DNA from 2 places in the Photobacterium sp. GB-36 genome. Region 1 is predicted to be linked to the other one. Evidence: predicted binding sites of a transcription regulator. Region 1 holds the regulator's gene; the other holds the start of a gene.
The links. The regulator PurR, encoded in region 1, represses purine synthesis genes. The targets are predictions, from matches to a motif close to TNANGNAAACGTTTNCNTNA.
Positions count from the first base shown of each region.

Region 2: a site for PurR is predicted at 2,002-2,021, ahead of C9J46_RS03820 (inosine/guanosine kinase). Genes of this name have one in related genera too.

Region 1 covers NZ_PYNY01000011.1:66,844-72,942, reverse strand. Annotated here, with positions in the region: gene C9J46_RS11860 (MotA/TolQ/ExbB proton channel family protein) at 1-156, shown strand, start outside; gene C9J46_RS11855 (biopolymer transporter ExbD) at 153-578, shown strand; gene C9J46_RS11850 (hemin ABC transporter substrate-binding protein) at 571-1,440, shown strand; gene C9J46_RS11845 (iron ABC transporter permease) at 1,489-2,526, shown strand; gene C9J46_RS11840 (heme ABC transporter ATP-binding protein) at 2,523-3,362, shown strand; gene purR (HTH-type transcriptional repressor PurR) at 3,768-4,772, shown strand; cyclic di-GMP riboswitch class I at 4,971-5,061, shown strand; gene C9J46_RS11830 (TfoX/Sxy family DNA transformation protein) at 5,196-5,786, shown strand.
Region 2 covers NZ_PYNY01000003.1:111,923-118,021, forward strand. Annotated here, with positions in the region: gene asnB (asparagine synthase B) at 1-516, shown strand, start outside; gene C9J46_RS03820 (inosine/guanosine kinase) at 595-1,899, opposite strand; gene hemH (ferrochelatase) at 2,047-3,024, opposite strand; gene adk (adenylate kinase) at 3,249-3,893, opposite strand; gene htpG (molecular chaperone HtpG) at 4,035-5,936, opposite strand.

The DNA of each region.
Region 1 (6,099 bases):
GGGCTATGGGCTGATAATGTTACGGCTAAACTAGAACACAGTTTAAACCGTTGTAATCTTTGGCTTGAAGGAATGAATGTTGACGCTGAAAACGGGAAAACATCAGCCTGTGATACCTGCGAACAAAACCCTGCCGTTAATGGGACTGCATCATGATCAAAGCCAACAGTAGCGTTTTCCAAACTGAGGAAATGAATCCAGACCTGACTCCATTACTGGATATTATTTTTATTGTCATGGTGTTTTTACTGTTAACAGCCACAGTGAAAATTAAAGCCCTCGATGTCGATTTACCACAAACAGCAACCAAAACATTACAGACAACCCAAGCCGATCCTATTGCTATTAATTTAGTATCAGAAGCACCTTATTGGGCACTGCAAGGTAAAAAAATCAATCAATGGGATGACTTCAAAACAGCCTTGTTACAAGAAGTGAAAACTAACCCAACGAAACCTGTTGTGATTGGTGCAGATAAAGCAGCCTCTGTTGAACAAATGCTCAAATTACTCGCCTTCTTGCAAGAAAATAATATCAAAGCGACTCAGCTACTTATGGAAGAATCAAACAATGCATAAACTCTCTCTATTAAAAACCTCTTTATTGACGCTGGTGTTAGGACTTAGTAGCTACGCGCAAGCAAGTACGGACTCAGCAACTGAGAAAAATAAAATCATCAGTGCTGGTGCTTCAGTTACTCAAATCATTAACGCCTTAGATGCTAATGATCAAGTCGTCGCCGTTGATCTAACAAGTAAAGGATTAGTGGATAAATCAACCCCTAAAGTGGGTTATCACCGCCAGCTTTCAGCTGAGAACTTAATGTCTTTATCCCCGACTCACCTTGTTGGTTCTAATGAAATGGGGCCACAAAGTACACTTAACCTACTTGAGCAATCAGGTGTTGAAGTTGATATTGTTAACTCAGGGGAAACCGTCAAAGATTTGCTTACACGTATTGATCAGATTGCTAAACTCACTGATCATCAAGATCGTGCTGAAAAGCTAAAACAAAAGCTTAATGTTCAGCTAGATAAAATTAATACTGCAACAGCCAATATTAAGACTCCTAAAAAAGTCTTGTTCTTAATGATCCATGATGGTCGCCCAATTAACATTGCAGGAAGTAATACTACTGCAGATAGCATCATTACACTTGCTGGTGCTAAAAACCCTGCTGCAACATCAATCAGTAACTACAAGCCTATTTCTGGTGAAGCGCTGGTTACCATGCAACCAGATATTATTTTGTTGAGCACACGTACAGCTAGCAAGATCAAAAACATGCAAGATCTTATTGCCCAAATGCCATTAATTGCCGCAACACCGGCTGCAACAAATAATGCATTACTCACAATAAAAAGTACTGCGCTCATTGGTGGTTTAGGACTCGAGAGTGTTAATGAAGCTTTAAAGCTTAATCAGGCTATTTATCCTTAAATTACGCCTCTATCATCCCTATTTATTCGTGCGTAAGGTTGTTGTTACATGTATGCAAAACGCTTCTCAGCCCATCATATTTATATAATAAGTATCGCCTTACTTATTTTTACAGGGCTTTCTTCTATTGTTATAGGTCCTATGGCGATCAGTTATAAACAAAGTTTGTTAGCACTATTACCCGGTGATCATGAACTTGCTAAACATGTCAGCCTAGTGATCCATCAAATTCGTTTACCACGTACGCTTCTCTGTTTTGCTATCGGTGCAATTTTAGCTGTATGTGGCGCTGTACTACAGGGACTGTTTCGCAACCCGCTTGCAGATCCTGGGATCATCGGAATCACTGGCGGTGCAGGCTTAGGTGCTGCATTGGCCATTGTCTTATTTGCCCCTCTCACCGCATCATTCCCTCAGCTTTTAAACTTCGCTATTGTGCCTATTTTTGCCTTTATTGGCGGCGCAATCAGCACCGTTTTAGTTTATCGCTTAGGCACAGATAAAAACGGCACATCGGTGATGATCATGCTACTCGCTGGTGTCGCGATAACCGCAATTTCAGGCGCAGGGCTTGGGTTACTCAATTATGTTGCCGACGATCAAGCCTTACGTGATTTATCATTGTGGTCAATGGGTTCACTGGCTGGTGCAACATGGACAGGCATTATTCTCGCCTATTGCACATTCGGGTTACTCTTTACCTATTTTTATCGTCATACCAGTAATTTAAACGCGTTGTTATTAGGCGAAGCTGAAGCTCGACATATGGGGGTTAACACCCAAAAACTAAAACGTAATTTAATTATTACATGTGCTGCGGGAGTGGGTATGACTGTTGCCGTTTGTGGCCCGATTGGCTTTATTGGCTTGGTTATTCCTCATGTGGGGAGAATGCTAACTGGTCCAAATCATAGAACCTTATTGCCAATTTCGGCTTTACTTGGCGGATTAATCCTCTTGGTTGCCGATATGATTGCTCGAAGCGCATTCTCGCCTCAAGAACTGCCGGTTGGGATCATCACCGCCATGTTAGGCGCGCCTTTCTTTATCTATTTATTAGTTAATCAAAAGAGTCAGATGTCATGACGTTAAATCATTCAGCAAAGGTCGATTTTACAGCAAGTAGCGACAAAGTCTGTGTTATTCAGGCTCGCGACTTATCATTACAATTCGGTGATAAAGTCCTGCTAAATCATCTTGATATTGATATTCACGCAGGAGAAGTCACCGCATTACTTGGGCCAAACGGTGCAGGTAAAAGTACCCTGTTAAAAGTATTATGTGGTGAGATTACGCCAAAATCAGGCACGGTTTCTTTCTTTGATCAACCGCTTAATAATTGGGCTCGGGAAGAATTGGCATGTCACTTAGGTGTCCTTCCACAACATAGCGCATTATCGTTTGCCTTTACCGCGAAAGAAGTTGTCGAGCTAGGCGCAATTCCATTGCAGCTCACTTCGCCTGAACTGAAAGATGCAACAGCATCAAGCATGCAATATGTTGATATTAACAATTTAGCTAAACGTCTCTACCCCACCTTATCGGGGGGTGAAAAACAGCGTGTACACCTTGCCCGGGTTTTAACACAACTCAGTAAAGCCGGTGATAAATGTATCTTGATGTTAGATGAACCCACCTCAGCACTCGATCTCGCCCACCAGCACCACACCTTACAAATTGCCCAAAATATGGCTATACAAGGCGCCGCTGTAATTGTGGTATTGCACGATTTAAACCTTGCAGCCCAATACACTGATCGGATGATTTTCCTTAATGAAGGAGAAATAAAAGCCGACGGCACGCCAACACAAGTTCTTACTCCTGAAGTAATAGATACCTTATATGGTTGGCCTGTCAGTGTTCATACTCATCCAAGTGGTGATTTTCCTTATCTTTTATCAGCCAATCATTCTGTTTTTTAACGTTTTATCTATTAATGACTAGATATACACAATAAATTGAAGCTATTAGCATGACAAACATCGAGTTTTTACGGTTAATGATCAATTAATTCAATCAAGTTGAATAGAAAGATTGCACAACGCAAAACACACAGTAAAATGTGATCGCAAGCGATTACATGTGTAATTAGTGTAAAAATAGTTTCTATCTTCTAATGCCGCATTTTACTGCGGCTTTAGTTGTTTATGATCCATGATAATTGCAACACCCTATAATTCGGTATCAAATTGAATAATTAAGTAGCTAATAACTAAAGGATCTTCATCTCTGCGAGTGAACTCGTAAGCCATAGACTACGTAATTAATCAATTTGGTATCAAAAACCTTTGTCAGATCCTAATCTGACCATGATAAGAAGAATAAATATGGCAACCATTAAAGACGTTGCACGTATGGCAGGTGTATCAACTACTACAGTGTCGCACGTGATTAATAAAACACGCTTTGTTGCAGAAGCAACGCAACAAAAAGTTTTGGCTGCAGTAGATGAACTTAACTACGCCCCAAGTGCAGTAGCGCGAAGCTTAAAATGTAATACAACACGTACTATCGGCATGTTAGTCACTAAATCGACTAACCCATTTTTTGCCGAAGTTGTGCATGGTGTTGAAGAATATTGTTATGGTGCAGGCTACACACTGATCTTATGTAACACCGAAGGTAACTTAGAAAAACAACGTGATTACTTACGTATGCTTTCTGAAAAGCGTGTTGATGGCCTATTGGTTATGTGCAGCGATCTGGATCAAATGCTGCTCGATTTACTTGAGCGTAAAAATGATCTTCCTATGGTTATCATGGACTGGGGCCCAGAAAGCCCACATACTGATAATATTCTAGATAACGCTGAAAACGGCGGTTATATTGCGACTAAGCACCTTATTGAAAATGGTCATAAGAAAATTGGCTGTTTATCTGGGCAAGTTGATAAGTCTACTTGTCAAGAGCGCCTAAAGGGCTTCCGTAAAGCGATGAAAGAAGCAGATCTCACTGTTAATGCTAATTGGCTACTTGACGGTGACTTTGAGTGTGAGTCAGCCGTTGAAGCTGCTCATAAGTTTATCGCAATGGAAGATCGCCCTACTGCTATCTTCTGCTTTAACGACATTATGGCCATGGCTCTGATCAGTACCTTTGAACAGGCAGGTCTGCGTGTTCCTGATGATATCTCAATCATTGGCTACGATAACATTGACCTTGCGCCCTACTTTGCGCCACCGCTAACAACTATCCACCAGCCTAAACGTCGTTTAGGTAAAAAGGCCATCGAAATCTTGCTAGAGCGTGTGAAAGACAAGAATCATGAGCGTCAAACCTTTGAAATGACGCCTAAACTTGTTGAGAGAAAATCGGTTAAAGATCTCAACTAATAAAATTTATCTTTCTATGTTAAGGAAAAGCCGATAAGTTAACCTTGTTGGCTTTTTTTTTACTTATAAAAAACAATCATGAGTATTTATAATTATAAAGCTTATTAAAATAAGCTAAGAACAAATACCTGAACCAATATCACATTTTTGAGAGCTTAGATTTAATATTAAAAGTATTATTTAATATAACTTTATATAGTCACGAACTGGCAAATTAATTGAAAGATTAAGACGCAAAACCACCGGCCTAAAAATTATGTTAATAATTCAAGGTAGCGGGGTTACCGAAGGATTATTATTGAACCGACAATATTATGACACAAACTTAACAATATATTGACAGTATCAATGTGTAGATTAATTAATCTATTTCCTCGCTCTTAATGTTTAGGTGACACTCATATTTTTTCACCGAGTAGAAGCATGGATAAACCAATATTAAAAGATTCATTAAAATTATTTGACCATTTTGGTTCAATAAAATCACGGTCGATGTTTGGCGGTTTTGGCATTTTTTCTGGTGATACAATGTTTGCATTAGTTGTGAACGATAAACTTCACTTACGTGCAAATGCTGAAACTGAAAAGGAATTCAAACAAGCTGGCTTGGAACCCTATGTTTATAAAAAACGTGGCTTCCCTGTTGTAACCAAGCACTATGCAATACCCGACCAATGGTGGGATGAACCCACAAAGATTGTAGCTCAAGGTAGGTATTCACTGGATGCAGCAGAAAAAGACAAGCAAGAAAAGGAGAGTTGCGTACCTGACCGAATTAAAGATTTACCTAATCTACGATTATCAAATGAAAGAATGCTTAAAAAAGCAGGCATAAACACTATTGAACAACTTCTAGCAGTGGGCTCTCTTGGCGCATATAAAGCACTTCAAGAATCACAAACAAGTCCATTGAGTATTGAATTGCTTTGGGCATTGGAAGGTGCAATTAGCGGTCAACATTGGTCAGTTATTCCTGAGCAACGTCGAAATGAACTATTATCTGCCTTATCTTAAAAATATAAGTTGTCTTAAATATAAAATACTTAGGAATAAAAGAGCCCCCATTCTTTTATTTCTAAGTATACCTTTCAAAAATAATTTCCGTATTATCCTTATCTTCCTTTATAAAATTCAATATTTATTTGGTTTAATTGCATAATAACAAACTTTTGCCATTAAATTAATTCCCTCCGTTTTGCACTCCTTGATTTATATAAATGATAATTATCTTTATTTATATTCCATGCCTAATTATTTGCTAATACGACCAATAACCCATCTTCTCACTAATAAATAACGCGGCGCTTTAAACTGTCTTATCTCCTGC
Region 2 (6,099 bases), on a different contig from region 1:
TGTGCACGAGCAAACAAATCGTTAGCGGCATGGGGTGTTGAAGGCCGAGTACCATTCCTAGATAAAGAATTTATCGATGTGGCAATGCGTCTGAACCCTGAAGATAAAATGTGTGGTAACGGTAAGATGGAAAAACACATCTTACGTGAGTGTTTTGAGCACTACCTACCAGAATCTATCGCATGGCGTCAAAAAGAGCAGTTCTCTGATGGTGTAGGTTACAGCTGGATTGATACGCTAAAAGAAGTAGCTGAAGAAAAAGTAACGGATCAACAGCTTGAAACAGCGGCTTACCGCTTCCCTTACAACACACCAACAACCAAAGAAGGTTACGCATACCGTGAGATCTTTGAAGAGTTGTTCCCGCTAGAAAGTGCGGCAAAATGTGTACCGGGTGGTCCATCGATTGCTTGTTCAAGTGCAAAAGCGATTGAATGGGATGAGAGCTTTAAGAACGCAGCAGACCCATCAGGTCGTGCAGTAGCAGCTGTACATAACGAAGCTTATAAAAAATAAGTTTGCTCTAAACTGCAGCTAATAAAAAACCGCCAAGCACGAAAATGTGTTGGCGGTTTTTTTATATCTATATGAAACTTAACGTTCCCAGTATGCTTCTTCCAAACTATCTTCACGCTCTGGCAGACCACGAGATAAACGTGGAGAATACTGAGCCAAGACTTCGTAGCTTACACGGTTTGAATATAAACAAACCTGTGAGAACGATGAATAAGTTAGGAAAGAATGTTGGTGCTTACTCGAGTTCGGCACGTTTTCTTTATGGTAGCGGTTTGCAGACATATCATGCAGTAATGCTGAAAGTGCACCATCACCAGCGCCGTTAGTATTCTTAATACGCTCAGGACCGCCCATATAAGGAGCAATATGTGAATACGCCTTAATTGGATTCTCACACGCCGTTTTAAGCATTGGTCGGCTAAATTCATAGCGGTTAAACTCAGCAATATCACCGGGAAGTAACGGTAAACTTGTTTCACGCTTAGCGTTATCATCAGTGTAACCTGCGGTATATAAACCTACAGGGCCTGCAGTACAAAGAACAAGATCAACCCATTCTAATGCTTTATCAGCTGCTACAAGCGGATCAGACTCACCAGTTAACGCTTCACCTTCATCTTCATTCATTGCAACAACTGTTACATTATCACGAAGGAAGTCGCGCCACCATTGTGGATCATCTTGAATAACGAACTTTGTACCTAATGTTAATACCACGGGTACATCGTATTTTTTCGCATATTCAATGGCGCGCATTGTTGCAGCAGGCATAGGATCGCCAGGCTTACAACGCACTAAATACGCCGTTAACACAAGTGCAGACGCATTTTCAAACACATGTTCAGGAATGCTATCAGGTTCAAGTTGGTTCATCTTACCTTCGTTGATAGCGAAGGTACGTTCACCGTCTTTTGAAATAAGAGCAAAACAACGACCAATAGGACCGTCAACAGGTTGAAGGTAGTTCATATCCATGCGGCTTGATGTATTACAAAGGTAACGGTACGCGTAACTACCGATCTCAATGTCTTTACTCATCACGCCTAGAAGAACAGATTTATCATCCGCTAACACAGAATAGTTGTGTAGCGTATTACCAATCGTGCCACCAGCAAACTCGTGAGTAACAAGGTTGTTCTCTTTTAGCTCTTGATATAGCGCTTCTGCTTTTTCATCAGTAATAACCAAAGAATGGCCTTTACTTAACTCATAGCGTTCCAGGAATTCATCATCCACATAAGCTTCAATATCTACCAATGTTTGGTCAATACCGACAACATGAGTACGTGCTAGACGCTTCTCTTGTTTCGTTTGACTTAAAAGTGGATCGCGAGCATGTACCGGAAAGTAATGCTTAGATTTTCGTTGGCCTGGAAATTTCATGTCTATGCGCTATCAAGTTGTAAATTTTGCGAATTCTATCACAGAATATAGAACATAAAAGCAAAAGCTCTCATTGGTTTTGAGATATATCAACACAAATGAGAGCGTAAACGTTATCGTCAATGTAAGTTACAGAATAAAAACTGACTATTCCCAACCTTGAACATGTTGTTTCACCAAGTTTTCCATCATTGTAATATGTGCCTGGCTATCATTAAGGCAAGGGATCAAATTAAATTCTACCCCACCCGCTTCAATGAACACTTCTTTGCACTGCTCTGCAATTTCTTCAAGGGTTTCTAAACAATCAACAGAGAACGCAGGACACATAACATCAAGGCGTTTTACACCTTTCTCTGCCAATGATTTTATCGTGCCTTCCGTATACGGTTTTAACCATTCTTCACGTCCAAAAATAGACTGATAGCTCATGCTCATTTTTTCACGCGGCATCTCAAGCATCTTCGCTAATAGCTCCGTTGTACCATTACAATGATCGGGATACGGATCGCCATTATCAGCATAACGTTTAGGAATACCGTGATATGAACATAATAAGTAATCAGGCTCGCCTTTTTCTGCCCACACCGTTTTAGCCGTCTCGGCTAACGCTGAAATATAATCAGGGTGATCGTAATAATGATTAATAAAGCGCAACTCTGGGATATACGATATGGACTTTAAGTCTTTCGCAATACGATCAAATACAGCAGCGGTGGTAGTACCTGAATACTGAGGATATAACGGTAAAACTAAAACCTTATCACAACCTTGCTGCTTTAGACGCTCCAAACCAGCCTGAGTACTCGGGTTACCATAAGTCATACCCAGTTCAACTGGGACTTGAAGTATCTCTGTTAATGCTTTTTGTTGGCGTTTTGAATACACCATCAATGGTGAGCCATCTTCCATCCAAACAGATTGATATAATTTAGCAACTTTCGGTGAGCGAATCGGCAAAATTACGCCGTGTAAAATGGGGCACCATAACCAGCGAGTCATATCGACGACACGGTGATCGTGTAAAAATTGAGATAGAAATTGTTTCACCCCAGCCGCCGTCGGTGCATCAGGCGTACCTAAGTTAACTAACAATACACCGTATTTTTTATTGTCTTTATTCATCGGTTTTCGCTCTTATCTGTCCTAAACCAAGCTTTCTGATCAAAAAATATTAATCATGCAACCGAAGCTAAACGAAGGCTGATCGCTTTTAGATCACTTTGATCAGAAAAAGACGTATCCCGCCTTTATTAACCCCTATTTAAACCATAAAAAAACGGACTATACCAATAGGTAAGCCCGTTTTTTTCATTGTTACAAGCTATCTAAAACAGCCTATATCAATATTAAGCTAATGCTTTTTCTAGCTCAGCGCTCACTTCAGCAACAGGAAGTGTACCATCAAACTTAAGGTATTTCGTGTTACCCGCTGCCGCTTCTTTACCATAGTACTCGATAAGAGGTGCAGTTTGTGTGTGGTAAACATTTAGACGTGCACGAACTGTTTCTTCTTTGTCGTCTTCACGGATAACAAGATCTTCACCTGTTACGTCATCTTTACCTTCAACCTTTGGTGGGTTGTAAACAGCGTGGTAAGTACGACCAGAAGGAAGGTGAGCACGACGACCCGCCATACGCTCAACGATCACATCGTCAGCCACATCAAACTCGATAACGTAATCAACGTTAACACCGTTTTCTTTTAGACCATCAGCTTGAGGAATTGTGCGTGGGAAACCATCTAGTAGGAAGCCTTTTGCGCAATCATCTGCCGCAATACGCTCTTTTACAAGACCAAGGATGATATCGTCAGATACCAATTGACCTGCATCGATCACTGATTTCGCTTGCTTGCCTAGTTCAGTACCCGCTTTGATAGCTGCACGTAGCATGTCACCAGTTGAAATTTGAGGAATACCAAACTTTTCCATGATGAATTGAGCTTGAGTACCTTTACCTGCACCTGGAGCGCCCAGAAGAATGATGCGCATTGTGATCCCCTTTAATAGAGTGGAATTTTTGCAAAAAAGTGAAAATACACTGAATAAGCGAGACTCGCAAGCCCAGTACAATGACTGGGCTTGGTTTACATGCTTTATCAGAATAGTATTTGATACAAGCAAGTTATTTGGTTATTTAATCAGCAACTTGTTAATTGCAGCAAGGAACTGAGAAGGATCTTCCATCGTACCGCGTTCAGCTAACATCGCTTCACCGAGCAAGAATTCAACCCAACGACCAAACACTTCTTCATCTGCTTCATCTGCCATTTTCTTAACCAATGCATGCTCAGGGTTTAATTCAAAAATGTATTGAACCTCTGGCGCATCATGACCCGCTGCTGCTAGCAGTTTCGCCATTTGGGTACCCATTTCGTTTTCATCTGTCACAACAACTGCTGGTGTGTCATGAAGTTTGAACGTTGCACGTACATCTTTTACACGTGTGCCTAAGTAACCTTTTGTTCGCTCAGTCACTGAAGCAAACTCTTTTTCCGTCTCTTTTTGCTTCTCTTTCACTGCTTCATCGTCAAAGCTTGAAAGATCAAGATCAGATTTAGTAATCGCTTGGAACTGCTTGCCTTCAAATTCTGGCAAGTGGCCCATTAGGTACTCATCAATACGATCGTACATCAAAATCACTTCCAACCCTTTAGCACGGAATTGCTCTAGGTGTGGGCTATGCTTCGCTGCATTAAAATTATCTGCGGTTAGATAATAAATCTTATCTTGGTTTTCTTTCATGCGGCTCACGTAATCTGCAAGCGATACTGTTTGCTCTTGTGAGTCATTTTCTGTTGAGCTAAAGCGTAGCAAGTTGGCAATTTTGTCACGATTCGCAAAATCTTCAGCTAACCCTTCTTTTAATACCTGACCAAACGCTTTCCAGAACGTCTGATACTTCTCAGCATCATTTTTCGCCATACGCTCAAGCATTTGCAACACACGCTTGGTACACGCTTTACGTAGCGCTTGAGTTACCTTGTTATCTTGTAGAATTTCGCGCGATACGTTCAGTGGCAGATCGTTTGAATCAATTAAGCCGCGCACGAAGCGAAGGTATGTAGGCATAAACTGCTGTGCATCATCCATAATAAATACACGTTGTACATACAGTTTTAAGCCATGCTGACCATCACGGTTATTCAGATCCCAAGGTGCCGTCGACGGGATGTAAAGCAGACTAGTGTAATCTTGCTTACCTTCAACGCGGTTATGTGACCATACCAAAGGCTCTGCGTAATCATGCGCAACGTGATTGTAGAATTCTTTATATTCTTCCTCACTGATGTCGGACTTATTACGTGTCCACAATGCTTGGGCCTTATTGATCTGATCCCACTTTGTTCCTGTTACTTTACCTTCTTCGTCTTTTTCTTCGGTTTGAATAAGAACAGGAATACCAATATGGTCTGAATACTTACCCACGATTTCACGTAAGCGATACTCATTTAAAAACTCTTTATCATCTTCACGTAGATGCAAGATAATATCAGTACCACGATTCGCTTTAGTGATAGTTTCAATACTGTAATCACCTTCACCAGCAGACTGCCAACTTACCGCTTCATCAGCCGCAACATCAGCTGCACGTGTATTAACCGTTACCGAATCTGCCACAATGAATGCTGAGTAAAAACCCACACCAAACTGACCAATTAATTGCGAATCTTTACTTTCATCTTCTTTTAGCTGAGAGAAGAATTCTTTCGTACCTGATTTAGCAATTGTGCCTAAATGCTCAATCGCCTGCTCACGAGTCATACCAATACCATTATCACTAATAGTTAATGTACCCGCTTGCTCATTGATTGATAACTTAACGCATAGGTTAGAATCGTCACCATACAAATCAGACTGTGATAAGGCTTTAAAACGTAGCTTATCTGCCGCATCAGACGCATTTGAGATCAATTCACGTAAGAAAATCTCTTTATTCGAGTAAAGTGAATGGATCATTAGGTGAAGTAATTGTTTTACTTCCGACTGAAAACCACGAGTTTCCTTATTTTTATCAACTACTTGCTCGCTCATCTCTACTCCATTGGAAATTGTTAGGTGTTATTTTTAAGATAAATATGGTCAAACGGTATAATTTCAACCTAAAATAACACGATTTTTATTTTTTATATTTTTTCAGATTCCGTTTTATATTTTTAGATTAAGAAACCATTCAGCAAACTTATAGAACAATGAA